Bdellovibrio bacteriovorus: one gene and its partners. The main gene of each other region encodes a partner of the protein of the gene in region 2 in a complex. Links are inferred from orthologs where the notes say so. Each region holds a gene or a part of one and is shown on either strand. Other genes may lie near its edges.

Region 1 (4,649 bases), on a different replicon or contig from region 2:
TGATCGAGTTTGAAAGCGTTTCTAAGCTTTGACTGACGTCGATGGAAGGCTTTTCCATGATCTCAATCGCACCGGCCTCCAAAGCACGCAGATAGGTTTCGGAGCCCGTTTTAGCCAAACTTGAAAAGATAATCGTACGAGTCGGAAAATGCTGCATGACTTTTTCTAAGAAGCTGATGCCATCCATACGAGGCATCTCGACGTCTAAAGTCATCACATCTGGTTTCAAAGCCACTAGTTTGTCACGAGCAATATAGGGATCTGAAGCGGTGCCTACAACTTCAATGTCAGGCGATGAACTGAAGATCTTTTCTAAGAGCTTACGAATCACCGCAGAGTCATCCACAATTAAAACACGAATTTTTTGCGCCATAAATGGGGCCTTTATTGGTTAAAGCTTTTGGTAAACAGCTCTGGAAAGGGGTTTCAAACCAGCATGCTTAACATTTCCAGACTCGGAATGGCCCAAAATCAAATAGCCACCCGGTGCCAAGCAAGATACCAAATTGTCGATGACCTTTTTCGTGGTCTGCTCATCAAAATAAATCAAAACGTTACGGCAAAAGATCACATGGAACTTATGCTGAAATTCATACTTGGGATTCATCAAGTTGAAAGGCGCAAAACGAATCATCTTGTGAATTGTGTCTTTAGCTCTGAAGAATTCATCTCCGTTGGCTTTCACCTTCTCAAAGTATTTCACTCTTTGAGCTGGTGGAAGACCTTGCATTTCGCGCTCTTCGTAAGTGCCGACAGAGGCTTTTTTTAAAACTTGCAAATCAATGTCCGTTGCAAGAAGACGCACTTTCGTCGATGAATTTTCACCCAATGCTTCACACGCTGTCATTGCGATTGTATAGGGCTCTTGACCAGTACTGGCCGCGGCACACCACATGCGGATGTCCGAGCCAAACTTTTTACCGAGCTCAGGAATAATGTTCTGAAGGAAATCGAAGTGATTCGATTCTCGATAAAAAGACGTCATATTCGTTGTTAGTGCCGAAATAAACTCTGACGTTAAATCCGGCCCGCCTTTTTCTATTAGAGCCCAATACTCTTCATAACTTTTCAAAGAGTGTCTTCTTAGAAGTTTCACAATACGATTGCGGATCAGCGCATGATTTTTGGGCGTCAGTGGAAGATCCACACCCGCCAACTCATACATGTGCTCAGCAAACTTCGTAAACATTTTATCTGAAAGCTTGATCTCTTCGAAATCGTAAAGAGATCCTACTAATTCATTCTTTTTTACAGCCGTCATGCTGCCATCTCCCGACCCTTAGCTACGTTATTCACCAAAGCCCCTGGTTCCAAAATTAGAACCGTGCGGCCGTCCCCTAGAATCGCAGCCCCTGCAACTTCTGGGATGTCTTGACCTGTCGTGATTGGTTTCACGACCACTTGAGCCTGTCCTAAAACATCGTCCACAGGGAACGCCATTTGGCCGGTCATAGACTCAATAATCACCAACATTGTTTCTTCACGGCGCGCGCTCAAAGAGTTCTCACGACGCTTTTCCAATTGCTGATCTTTTTTATTCAAACTCCAGTTGATCGAACCCAAAGTTTTTGAAACATCAATCACCGGTAACAAATGACCGCGAATGCTGGCCACTTTTCCCGCGCCAGAAATATTTGTGTAGTCCTTTGGAAGAACACGCACGATTTCACGGATTGAATGAATCGGAAGGATGTAACGAGCCCCATCCAAAGCCACGATGATACCGTCAGTGATCGCCGTGCTCAGTGGAATCGTCAGGCGGAATGTTGTTCCCTGACCCGCTTTAGAATAGATATTGATCTTACCATTGATCTTATCAAGGTTCGATTTAACAACGTCCAAGCCCACACCACGACCTGAAAGGTCTGAGATCTTATCGGCCGTCGAAAAACCCGGATAGAAGATATATTGATAAACTTGTTCATCAGGAATCGTCGCAGGATCCACTCCTTGCGGAACGAAACCTTTTTCAATCGCCTTGCCTAATACTTTTTCGCGGTTGATACCGCCACCGTCATCCGTGATATCAATCGTCACGTTACCGCCCGATTGTTTCGCAGACACTGTCACTTTCGCCGTTGCCGGTTTACCACGCTCTAGGCGCACTTCCTTCTTTTCAACTCCGTGGTCCATTGAGTTACGAACCAAGTGAACGAGAGGATCACCAAGAAGTTCAAAGACGGTTCTTTCAACTTCCGTTTCTTCACCAATCAATTGCAAATCAACTGGTTTATCCAAAGTCAAAGACACGTCACGAACGATACGTTGAATTTTAATGAACATGGATTTCAGTGGCGTCATGCGAATGCTCAAAGTTTTTTCGTACAACTCGCGCACAGCTTTATCCAATTGATCCACAATGCCCTCAAGACGCAAGTTCACACCACTGCGAACCGTCTCGTCGTGCACAAGCTGATTCTTAAGAACCACAAGCTCGCCGACAGCATCCAGAACCGAGTCCACACGACCCGTGTCGACTTTGATAGTTCCGTTTAATTTACCTTTGTTACCACCATTAGAATCAGACGCCGCTGGAGCAGAACTCGCTGCAGGCTTGGCCTCTTTCGCCGCCACAGGTTGAGACGCGACAACTTTCAATGCCGGTTTTTCTGCCACAGGTGTTGGAGTCGGTGCCGCAGCTACGGGAGCCGGCGCCGCTTTTTTCTGTTCGGCTTCTTTAGCTTCAAATTCGGCGCGATCTTCCGGTGAAAGCTGTCCAAGAAGTTCTGCTAACAATTCGTGATTTGTACAATCATCTTCAGGAGCTGCCTCAGCAGCTGGAGCGGACGTTGCAAAGAAATCATCTGGCGCAGCTTCTTTCACTTCATCGTGAGCCGGAGCGACTGCTTTACTGTGTGAAGATTGTTTGCCAGAAAGTTCTTCGGTGATTTGAATCAACTGTGTTTTTAATTCAGCGGGATCCCACGCACCCGTTTTACCTTGCTGTAAAAAGGCAATGCGGTTTTTCAATTCATCACCAGAAGTTAAAAGCAAAGAAATAACATTGGAGTTCACAAGCTCAGGACGCGAACGCAAAAGATCCAAAAGATCTTCCATGACATGGGCGAATTTAGAAAGATCCGTCAATCCTACTGCAGCAGCTCCACCCTTCACTGAGTGCGCCACGCGGAAGATATCCGTAAGGTCTTTTGCAGGATCTTGACTGTTTTCCAGCCTCATCATGTATTCTTCGTATTGCTCAAGCATGAACGCAGATTCGTTCAAAAAATCCATCTGCAGTTCTTCAAAAAAGGAATTATCACCGCTCATGTGCGCTCCATTATCATATAAAAATCACAAGGAATTATCGGACGATAGGCAGTTCTTCTATTTCCGTCGTTAGTCCAGAATGAGACGAAATAAAATGGGGGTCGAAGTTTCTCTCTTTAGCAAGACTATTGTCTCAGATCGAGAGGTCTGAAATGTGACTTTGTTAACTTTTTAACTTAATTAGGTCTAGCAACAAATTCCCTTAAAGTTCGTCGCCGTTTTTCTCGAAGAGTTGTCTGATGTGATTTTATTTCTACTACTTGAAAGGCAATTACAATGAGCGATGTATCTATGAAAGCAAAACCAGGCCAGTATCTAACTTTCCAGTTGATGGCTGAACAATATGGCGTGGCCATCGAAACAGTGCGTGAGATCAATCAGTTTGGTGAAATCACTCCTGTTCCTCGTACTCCAGACTATGTAAAAGGTGTGATGAACCTTCGTGGTAAAATCATTCCTGTAGTAAACCTTCGTGTGAAATTTGGTATGTCTGCACAAGACACTACACGCGACACTTGCATCATCGTGATCGATACTGAAATCGGACAAGTGGGCATGATCGTAGACTCTGTAAAAGAGGTTGTAGATCTTCAGGAAAACCAAATCGAACCTTCACCAGTTCTAGGTAACGAAAACGCGATGTCTTTCGTTCGTGGTATGGGTAAAGTTGATAACAAAGTTGTTATCCTTGTGGATATCGTTTCTGCCTTCTCTTCAGAGCAAATGGGCACTATGGCTCAGTTCTCTCACTCAGAAGCTGCTTAATAGATATTTTAAAAGTAGATTTAAAAGAAAAACCCGCAGGAAACTGCGGGTTTTTTATTTCGAAATGAAGGGGCTCGTAGGTCTACCAAGCCTGGCTTTTTTGAAAGAAACTGCCGGCGGCTTCAACGATCGCACCTGCATCCACTTTGTGTTTACGGTAGAGGTCCATCGCCGTGTAAGCACTTTGACCAAACTCTCCATGCACGCCTAGGCTTTTCACTTTCAACGTCGCCACATCTGCTTGCAATAAAGCATGAGTCAGCATTTGTCCAAAGCCACCGATCAACTGATGATCTTCGACCGTGATTAGCTGACCTTGCGTTTTTTCCAAAGAAGCTTTGAACGTCGCAACGTCAATGTGGTTCACACAAGCTGAATTCACAACAATCGCACCTACACCTTTGGCTTCAAGGTCTTGCGCTGCTTTCAAAGCCTGCGGAACCAATGAGCCCGTCGTTGCGATCGTCACGCACTTTCCATTCTTACCCGATGTTGTGTCGACAAGAATTTGCGCTTTTCTTAAGTCATAAGAACTTGGCGTCACGTAAGATTTAGGGAAGTTTTCACGACCCAGGAAGAAGATAGAAGAATTTGGCACCTCGCCGTTCTTACGA
Region 2 (4,702 bases):
TGATGGATTGGCAGAATAAAAAAGTCGACCTTCGCGACATCGTAGCTACGGACTATATGGATGACATGTCTGAATATATGCCAGAACCTGAAGAGTCTTTAAGCTTTAAATTTTTTGAAAACCTGGGTGGTCATTAAAAGATCCAACTCCCCATTGCCGCTTAAAGCGCCCTCTTTAAGAAGAGTGATGGCTTGAACTGGGGCTGTGGCTTGGCGGTTGTCTTGAAGAGCCGTCATTTCATGGAAACGATACGCTAAAGCCATCAATTTACCGAACTCAGAAATGTCTTCCGCTTTTAGTTTCTTGGGGAATCCTGTGCCGGCGTTATTTTCGCGGTGTTGTCCAATGGCATCAGCAATCTCTTGAGGTAAGGGAACCTTCTTGGCTTTCACCATATTGACCGAACGTTCGGGATAAAAATTATAGGCTTGAAGTTCTTCGGCAGAGAATTCTTTAATTGTCTTGTCTCCCGCGGTAGGAGGCATTTGCGAAAGGCCGATATTGTGTAAGAGCCCCGCGATCGCCGCGTTCTCACGCTTTTCTGTGCTCCAACCTAAAAGTTGTGCAAAGTAGGCGGCGTAAGCCGAAAGACAAATGCAATCATGATAAAGTGTGCGAGTGTTGCCAGTGAAGCGGAAGATCTCATCGAAAATAGCTGAGGCTTCCATGTCTTTAGTAAGCTCAAAGTCCGCGATGATATTGCGGCATCTTTCTAGGATCATTTTGCCTTCTGAATAGTCCGTGGCCGCTCCGTTTAGAAATTGCGCCATGATTTCATAGATGGACTTTTTAGAACGATGAAACTTTTCCGTCATTGAAACGGGTAAAGCAATATTGCGCAAGCTCATCACTGTGCGCGCATATTCAAAGAAGGCGTTCATCTGCGTCTTCTTGATGTACATCTGCTGTTTTAAGGCTTTGAATTTTTCAAGATGCCTATCATCGACGACGTCCCCCGCTTTACGCATGCACACGGAACGGTGATTGGCGGGGAGGTGAACGTAAACATCGAAGTTGATGTTGACCTGGGCTTCCATGTCGCGCAGATCCACCGGCATTAACGAGGTGATGGGAATATTATCGCCTTCCATCTCGATAGGAGCTAGCTGCAGGATCACGTCGGAAATAAACTCTCGGTCAAAGTTGATATGCATGATTTCATCCGCACCATTTTTTTTAACGACGTTAAAATCAAGAGGCGCAGCTGAGGAGTGCAGAACGATCACATGACTGTCGGGATAATTCATTTTCGTGGACTGCACCCATTCATTGGTTTTTGCAGTGCCATCTTGTCCGTCGATAAGAGCTAAGACCGGAGTGAAGTTGTCAGAGGTATTTTCTAGAGCTTCATCAACACTGTGAAAGTGCTTGAGCTGATAAGGGTAGTAACCTTTCAGGACCACTTTGACTGTTTCCCAGAAGGAGTCCCGGGGACTCCCGATGAGAACGTCAACAGTAGGACCTGAAGTGGGTTTCATTATTGAACCGTTATCTCCACGTAGAATGTAGAGCCGTTGGTAAGATTAAAAGGAATAACAAGTGTAGCACCTTTATCAGCATGGCTGATTTTAAAGTCGCCTGAGATCACAGTCGGAATTGCCATTTCGAAGTTGTAACCCAATTGGTTCAACGTCGTTTTCGCAGATCCATAGATCATGTTCGTCATTTCGCCCACAGCATCAGACACTTCGCCGTTAATAGCCGTGTGTTTTTCGCCCAGCATGTTTTCCAAAATATGGAAGATGCTGTCTTTACCGTAAGAGATCAGAAGAGTTCCTTTAAGAGGAGGAGCGACCATGCCCACCATGCCCGCAATTTCACCTTTCAAAACGAACTGAGGTTCGATGAAGGGCTTGCCTGGAGATGCATCTGTTTGCGCCATTGTTTTTAAAGTTTTAATAACCCCGTCGACGAACGCATTGATAAGACGTTTGTCGAAAAGGGGATTCAGTGTTTCCACTTTAGGTGCAGCCGACATTTATAACTCCAGCTCTTAAGAAGCTTTTGCTTGTGAAGTAGGATTGTGTTTCGCCCAAACGCGTTCCATTTTTCCTTTAAGCGTCGCCGAATTGAAAGGCTTCACAACGTAATCAGATACGCCGGCTTTTGCCGCTTCCAGGATGTGTTTTTGTTCAGACTCTGCTGTTACAAGCATGAAAGGAGTAGACTTAAAGCGAGGGTCTGCTTTGCAAGCCTTCAAAAGGTCGATACCTTGCATTCCTGGCATATTCCAGTCAGAAATAATGAAGCCGTAAGGCTGGCCTGCATCATTTGCAGCCTGGATCATTGGTAGGGCCGTTTTACCGTCGTCAGCTTCCTCGACGTTTGTGTAACCTAGCTCGTTTAGCACTTTTTTAATGATTTTTCGCATAGTTGCGAAGTCATCGACGACCAAAAACTTCGTATTTGTGGGAAACATAATATCTCCTGAAAAGGTGAAACCCTGTAAAATCACCATACATATCGGTCTAGTTTTTTAAAACTAGAGTCCAAACCTATTGCGAATTCTAAAAATTGTTGTCAGACTTTATTACAGGTGGTCGTGCTACTTTTTGGACATGAGTCCTGGGTGGCGTACAAGGTTTAGACGGATTTAAAAACAATTTAGCGGGAGGGAGCAAGGATGCTCAGAGATGTCCTCATTCAAAAAGGTCTTTCAAACAGAGAGGCAGAAGTTGCTGAACTTGTTTCAAAGGGCTTGTCCAACAAGGAAGTTGCGAATCAGCTTTTTGTTACTGAAAAAACAGTAAAATTTCACCTCACAAACATTTATAAAAAAATGAATGTTAAGTCTCGTGCACAGTTGATCGTATGGTGCTTACCTCACCTTGGTTTTGTTGAGAGCGAAGTTCGCGCTGAAAACAACAACCAAAGTGCAGCTGCAGCGACTGCATTCAATAACAACGCGACTCAAACGATCCCAGCAGGATCTGCGACAGTTGCGGGTGGTACTACAACTCTTCCAGGTGGCGGATTGAACCGTGGTGGTAATTCTGACATCGGTATGGGTGGAATCTAATCATAATTGATTAGGATTTCTAAGAGCGCAGGCGGCGGTGACTTTGGTCTAAGCTATCCTGCGCTTTGTTTTTTTCTGAAGGGGACTCAACTTTGAAATACGGCAAACCTGTTTCCGCATCTCAAGTCATCATGACTCAATTGGTTTTACCCTCTCATACGAATTCTTTAGGGACTATCTTTGGTGGAACGATCATGTCCTGGATCGACATCGCTGCCGCAATTGCAGCCCAAAGACATTCTAATAAAGAAGTTGTAACAGCGAGTATTGATCGTCTGGATTTCGTAGCTCCCGTCTATAAAGGCTGGGTGGTGAATCTGAAGGCGAGTGTGAATTACACTTCAAGAACCTCTATGGAAGTCGGCGTTCGTGTCGATGCAGAAAATCCAAAGACAGGCGAAACATTTCATACCGCTTCGGCTTATTGTACATTCGTGGCCCTTGGTTCTAATGGGAAGCCCACAGAAGTTCCCGTTTTAACTTTAGAGACAGATGACGATCGTCGCCGCTTTGTGGAGGCGAAAACCCGTCGTGAACATCGTCTTAAACAGAAGCCCGGCTGATATTTAAATTATTTGCAAAGAACATCCATCCAGCGCAAGGCTTCTTGCGCTGTTTTTGTTCGTGGCGCTTCTTCAGGGCGTCCCATGCTGTCGCCGGTGATGATGAACTGCTTTTTTGAGTCGCAGTCTTTAGGTGCTAATGATTTTTTGTCTTTTAATTCAAAGACGGGCTCAAGCGTGCTTTCAAATAACGACACTTCTTTTTCTTCGCCTTTAGCTTCCTCGGGGGTTTCTTTTTCGTATTCCTGCAAAGAAGCTTTCAGGGATTTTTCTAAGGTCTTTAGATAACTCTGTTTTTCAGAAAGTGTTTTCGCTGATTCGGCCTTTTTAAGCAGTGCTTGAGACTCACTGTAAAAATCCTGAACACTTTTGTTTTTAGCAAAAGTCGGACTGTACAGAAGGCAGACAAGAAGGATTACTCGATACATGTGTTTCCTTTCTTGTCGTCAGCAGAATATGGTTCCTCTTTTAAGTGTCCTAAAAGCTCTAACATCTTCTGCTCTGTTTGGTTGACGTAGCCGCTGTTTTTCAGAATTTTCGTTCGGATATCCGCAGGGTTGGATTTGTTAGATAAGCGGAAGTTTTTAATCATCGCTAGTGATTGGGCTGGACCGCCCGGGCCGTATGCCACCAATGTGAAGTAGTTCACTAGGTCGTTGTTCTTTGCCATATTTGGAGCGCGTTTTTCAATAGCCGGACGAATCACATCGTCACGCATGTACACATAGTATCCTAGCGCATAAATTAAATTTCGACCAATGCCTTCGCCCGGACTGACCCATTTGCAATAGTTCTTCGGTGAACCGGGAAGGGGCGGGGCTTTTTCATCTTCATTTTTTAGCAGCTCAGCAAAGGGAGTGCACGCTGGATTCGGGCTGTTCAAGACACCTTCGAGAACGTGTTTGGCGTTTCCTTCATGTAGGGTTTTTCCTTCTTTCCAGCCCGCGATTTCTTTCACGGGATTTGAAGTCAATTGTCCGATTCCGACGCCCCCGTTATAAGCTAAGAAAAAATTGAAAGCGGTTTCATTGTTGATTTTTTTAAGAATGAAACGACTGTCGATAGGATCTCTTCCGGTCGACATGCAGTTGATGGCTTTATTCAGTGCAAATTGAATAAA
Region 3 (4,697 bases), on a different replicon or contig from region 2:
CTTCAGTTATTTCGGTCAAAGCAGGAGCAAACTCTATTCGGGAAAGCGGTTGATTGTTTTGTAGTACCGCAAGCGGAACCGTGACAACCACGTGTCTTGCCTGAAATCGAATGTTTTTCTTTTCGTTGGTGTTTGCGGTAATGATCACGTTTCGTTGGGACCATTCTATTTTTTTAACAATGTGCTGAAGGCGAAGAATTTGTTTTGCTTTCTTTCCCAGCATGTTTTCAAAATAGCTCGCGTATCTTTGCAAGGGTCGAAACGCACCGTCGCCACCGATTTCGCCTTCATCTTCTTGCTCGGCCAGGGCTAAGGATTTTTCGCCGATCAGCTCGATATCAGCTCCTTGAAAGCCTTCGACATAAGCAATAAATGACTGGCGGTACTCATCGGGCACATTTTTAAGCGTCTTTAAAAAATCAGCGACACTTCGGTCTGTCTTAGGATTTGCATTGAGCTTGTTGATAATTTTGCCAAACTCTTTGTCGAAATTTTTTAATGGTATCAGCGAGCGGCCCTTTAAGAACAGATGCTTTTCCGGAGCAGTTACAAAAGAGCCTCTTTGTTCTTCAATCAAGTCATGAAGAATCGGATGAACTCCGTGCAGGAACTCCGCACCCAATTCAACGGGTTCGACGTCGTGGGGTAAAGAATAAATGCGACCGCCCACGCGATCACGCGCCTCAAGAACACAGACTTTTTTGCCAGCGTCTGAAAGATGACGGGCGCAGGTCAGACCTGCAGCGCCGGCGCCCACAATGATGACGTCATAGACTTTACTTGCGGTCATATCTAGATTTTAAAATAGGCGAAGAAGACGAACAGTTGAATTAACGCGGAAGTGTTGATTCTCAAAGAAGACGACAGCAGGTCGCTGTCGTCTGAAATAGCGTATTACTTTTGAATGCGCAGGCGGTAAGAACCGAAATTTCTAATTTCTTTTTGGTAGTAACCGTTAGAAGCGCGAACCTCAACTGTCGCACGCACGATCACTTCAAAGTCTTGAGGATTTTCAGATGTTTTATTAACGCTCAAAGACTGCGTTTGCACACTCAAAGTTTCAACGTCAGCCAAGTTTAAGACCGAAACCACTTGATAGTTTTTATCAACAACCAAAGCTTCGTAATTTGAATACGTCAATTCGACTGCGACGTTGTTATCCGCAACGTAGTTTTCACGAGATGGATTTGTGTCCATCACCCAGCGTGAATCTTCACAACGAACCACAGAAACTTTCAAGGAAGCATCAAGGTCTTTTTGCGAGTCTGTCGCGCTGATCAATTCAACTTGAATGGCCTTGTTTCCCAAAGAACTATTGGATTTTTGATTTCCTTGGCAGCGCACGACGGAACCGTCGAAAGTTTTGTAAAGCTGAGCCGTTTCAGCAGATGCCAGTTGAGTTCCCAATAAAGCGGCTAGAGTGATGAAAAGTGTTTTCACGAATGCTCCTTGTAAGGAGGTAGTGATAACAAAACCTTTCATCAAAATAAAGGGAACTTCGGAGGGCTTTGAAAGGTTTTTCAGGGCGTCTAAGACTTAGGCTTTTCAGCGGCGAAAATACCGGTAATTAATACGAGTTTTAATGCATTTGTGAGATAAGGAGGCGACTTCGACGCCGCCTCCTAGAGTGCCCCCTTAGTGAGAGAGCTTGTTTTTCATTTTATCAATGCCTTGGTTTACCTTATCTGCGCCTTCGCGGTATCTCTCTTCCATGGACGACATAAGATCGTTCACTTGCTTAGAGGCCTCTTCTTTGCTTAAGCCCATTTTTTGTTGAACTAGACCACTCAACGCTTCGGAGTTGCCTTTAGTTCTTTGAATTTCATCGTCGGTGAGCTCGCCCCATTTTTTGCGAATCTCGCCAGAAATCTCTTTAATTTTTCCTTGGAAAATGTCCTTATTCATAACGACCTCCTGGTTGAGTTTTCTGTAAATAGGAGACCGTGGGGGAGGCAAACAGTCAAATCTTCGCGCCAAAACTTTGACTACTGTCAGAGAATTTCTTCTCGGTAACATTTTCCTGGGCGGCAAAATTTGCCTTAGATCAAATATGTTGGTTGCGATCTCCTGGACCTCGACCATGGTTGCGTTGGCATCCGAGTTGCTTTGTTTTCTGTCAGGACCACTCTGTGGTCTTTCATCATGGAGGATGAATGGCTGAAGAAAAAGCGGCAGCAGCGGAAATGTCAGCTCCGAGCGGGGGATCTGGACAAAAGCCTATTCTACTTATTGCCCTAGCGGTTATCAATATGTTGGTAGTCGCTGGCGTGGGTTTTATGCTTTATCAAGGTAAGAAAAAAGAAGCAGCAGAACCTAAGATTGAACAAGTCATTAAAGGTGAAGCCGAAGCGCAACATAAAGAAGCCACGGAAGAAAAAGAAATCGTGGGTAAGGTTGTGCCTTTAGAAACATTCATCGTCAATTTAGCGGGATCAAAAGGCCGTAAGGTCGCGAAAGTAAACATGGAACTTGAGGTCAAAGGTGACCACGTTCTTGATGAAATCGAAAAGCGCAAAGCGCAGATCCGCGACATCATCATTATTATTCTTTCTTCGAAGACTTACGAAGACGTCGCAAGTCGTGAAGGTAAAGACGGATTAAGAAACGAAATTAAAGACACGATCAACTCTTTCCTGGTGCAAGGAAAGATTTCAAACGTGTTCTTCACTGAATTTATCTACAACTAAGGCAGGACTATGAATCAGGTTCTTTCACAAAGTGAAGTGGATGCTCTGTTAGCCGCGGTCTCTGACGGAGATGTCGCGTCGTCGGACACGTCCAAGCCGGAAGCGCAGAATGTCGGTAAAGTGGATGAGCGTAAGATTGTTTCTTACGATCTTACCAGCCAAGATCGTATTATTCGTGGTCGTCTTCCTCAGTTGGAAGTTATTTACGAAAAATTCATGCGTGCTTTCCGCGTTTCTTTGTCCTCCGCGCTTCGTAAAATTGCCTCCATCACTTTAACTTCCACTGAGTTTTTAAAATTTGGTGAATTTATTAATACGCTTCCAATGCCGACGTGCATGAGCGTTCTGCGTTTTGGTAACTTGCGCGGTTCAGCTTTGTTCGTGATTGAAAGTAAATTGGCTTACGCTTTGGTCGACAGTTTCTTCGGCGGCGCAGATCGTCCGTACACGAAAATTGACGGTAAAGATTTTACGCCGATTGAACTTTCCATCGTACAAAAAGTCGTGGGTTTGGCGATCAACGATCTTGAAGCGGCATGGGCTTCTATTGAAAAAATCGGTTGCTCTTTTGTTCGTACGGAAGTGAATCCGCAGTTCGTAGGTATCGTGCCTCCGACTGACGTGGTTATCGCTTCGACATTCGACGTTGAACTTGAAAACGCGACAGGAACGATTTCCATCGTTATTCCTTACGCGACTATCGAGCCGATCAAACAAAAGCTTTCAACGGGCTTCCAGGTCGAATCAGATCAAACGGACAAAAAACTTTGGACTTCGATCATTCAAGAACAACTTCTTGAAACGGATATGGAAATCAAAGTGAACTTGGGTGAAACAGAAATCAAACTTCGCGACATGATGAACTTGAAAGTCGGCGACGTGATTCCATTGGATCAGGACGCTTCGGGAGAGTTCGACGTGACGGTCGAAGGTGTAAAAAAGTTTAAAGGTTATTACGGAATCCATCACGGAACTGTGGCAGTCCAAGTGACTCGACCGGTGACAAAGTAGTAGGGGGATAAAATGAGTGACGATACATTGGACAACTTAGCAGATCAGTTGGTGGCGGAAGCAGCCGGTATGGCAGATGGCGGAGCTAAAAAAACTTCTGCAGCTCCAACAGGCCAAAGCGATCGCAACTTGAACTTGATCTTGGACATTCCACTCAAAGTTTCTGTGGAATTGGGCCGCACAAAAATGCCGGTGAGTGAGCTTTTGAATCTGACTCAAGGTAGCGTTATCGAGTTGAATAAATTGGCGGGTGAGCCGATGGAAGTTTACGTGAACGACAAGTTGATTGCACGCGGTGAAGCCGTGGTCGTCAACGAAAAGTTCGGTGTGCGTTTGACGGATATCATTTCTCCAGCTGAGCGCGTGGAACAACTTAAATAAGGTAGAGGTTTTAGATGCGTTTGTTGCTTTCTTTACTTTTTGTATTTTCGGTTTCTGCTCAAGCGGCGGATTCGGCGGCCACTTCTTCGGAACAAACAGAGATTTCTGCAACGGCAGAAACTGGAGCCGTGGCACATGAAGATGGCAAAATCGACAATCGTAAAGAATCCGAGATTCCATTGAACTTGGATAAAAATAAGAAAGCAGCATCAGAAGGCGGCGGTTTCTTCCGCATCCTTTTCACTCTTTCTATCTTGGGCTTGGTCGGAACAGGTGCTTTTATTTTCCTTCGTAAATACTCTGTTCCTAAAGCTAAGAAACACCAAACTCAGATCAAAGTTTTGCAACAGCATTTCCTAGGTCCTAAGAAAAGCTTGGCCATTGTTCGCGTAGCCGGAGAGTCGATCCTGATCGGAGTGACGGATCATAACATCTCTATGATCAAATCTTTGTCCTTGCTGGACGAAGAAGTGCCTGAAGAAACTCCGCAAAGTTTCGGAAAGGTTCTAGGTTCAAAGGCTTCTTTCGATGAAGATTCTCAAGAAGAAGCTTCAGCTCCTCGTAAAAAAGTAGCAGCGTCTATGGAAACGGATGATGAGTTCGCGATCAGCGGCATCA

Evidence for each region.
Region 1: the proteins of AZI85_RS05625 (region 2) and AZI85_RS00610 are in contact, whole or in part, in a solved structure (PDB 1A0O), measured with the Escherichia coli proteins. The link is inferred for Bdellovibrio bacteriovorus from one-to-one orthologs.
Region 3: the proteins of AZI85_RS05625 (region 2) and fliM are in contact, whole or in part, in a crystal structure (PDB 1F4V), measured with the Escherichia coli proteins. The link is inferred for Bdellovibrio bacteriovorus from one-to-one orthologs.

Annotation. Positions count from the first base shown.
Region 1 is NZ_LUKF01000001.1:132,249-136,897, forward strand. Bases 765-3,707 are described here. They hold AZI85_RS00610 (chemotaxis protein CheA), read right to left. Parts: upstream 3,271-3,707; coding sequence 1,258-3,270; downstream 765-1,257. Other genes in these bases: AZI85_RS00605 (CheR family methyltransferase), read right to left, coding at 765-1,261; AZI85_RS00615 (chemotaxis protein CheW), read left to right, coding at 3,547-3,707. Also shown: AZI85_RS00600 (protein-glutamate methylesterase/protein-glutamine glutaminase), read right to left, coding at 1-373; more of AZI85_RS00605, read right to left, coding at 392-764; more of AZI85_RS00615, read left to right, coding at 3,708-4,035; AZI85_RS00620 (transketolase C-terminal domain-containing protein), read right to left, coding at 4,118-4,649. UniProt on the Escherichia coli protein: Involved in the transmission of sensory signals from the chemoreceptors to the flagellar motors. CheA is autophosphorylated; it can transfer its phosphate group to either CheB or CheY.
Region 2 is NZ_LUKF01000006.1:52,506-57,207, reverse strand. The notes cover bases 707-3,702. They hold AZI85_RS05625 (response regulator), read right to left. Parts: upstream 2,420-3,702; coding sequence 1,994-2,419; downstream 707-1,993. Other genes in these bases: AZI85_RS05610 (hypothetical protein), read right to left, coding at 3,591-3,702; AZI85_RS05615 (acyl-CoA thioesterase), read left to right, coding at 3,151-3,582; AZI85_RS05620 (helix-turn-helix domain-containing protein), read left to right, coding at 2,624-3,019; AZI85_RS05630 (chemotaxis protein CheX), read right to left, coding at 1,478-1,978; AZI85_RS05635 (HD-GYP domain-containing protein), read right to left, coding at 707-1,478. Outside these bases: AZI85_RS05640 (RDD family protein), read left to right, coding at 1-137; more of AZI85_RS05635, read right to left, coding at 99-706; more of AZI85_RS05610, read right to left, coding at 3,703-4,010; AZI85_RS05605 (hypothetical protein), read right to left, coding at 3,998-4,702. UniProt on the Escherichia coli protein: Involved in the transmission of sensory signals from the chemoreceptors to the flagellar motors.
Region 3 is NZ_LUKF01000009.1:8,175-12,871, reverse strand. What follows is about bases 1,707-4,697. They hold fliM (flagellar motor switch protein FliM), read left to right. Parts: upstream 1,707-2,696; coding sequence 2,697-3,698; downstream 3,699-4,697. Other genes in these bases: AZI85_RS06585 (FliO/MopB family protein), read left to right, coding at 4,094-4,697; AZI85_RS06600 (flagellar basal body-associated FliL family protein), read left to right, coding at 2,154-2,687; AZI85_RS06605 (CsbD family protein), read right to left, coding at 1,707-1,905. In the rest of the region: AZI85_RS06615 (flavin monoamine oxidase family protein), read right to left, coding at 1-790; AZI85_RS06610 (hypothetical protein), read right to left, coding at 895-1,440; more of AZI85_RS06605, read right to left, coding at 1,636-1,706. UniProt on the Escherichia coli protein: FliM is one of three proteins (FliG, FliN, FliM) that forms the rotor-mounted switch complex (C ring), located at the base of the basal body.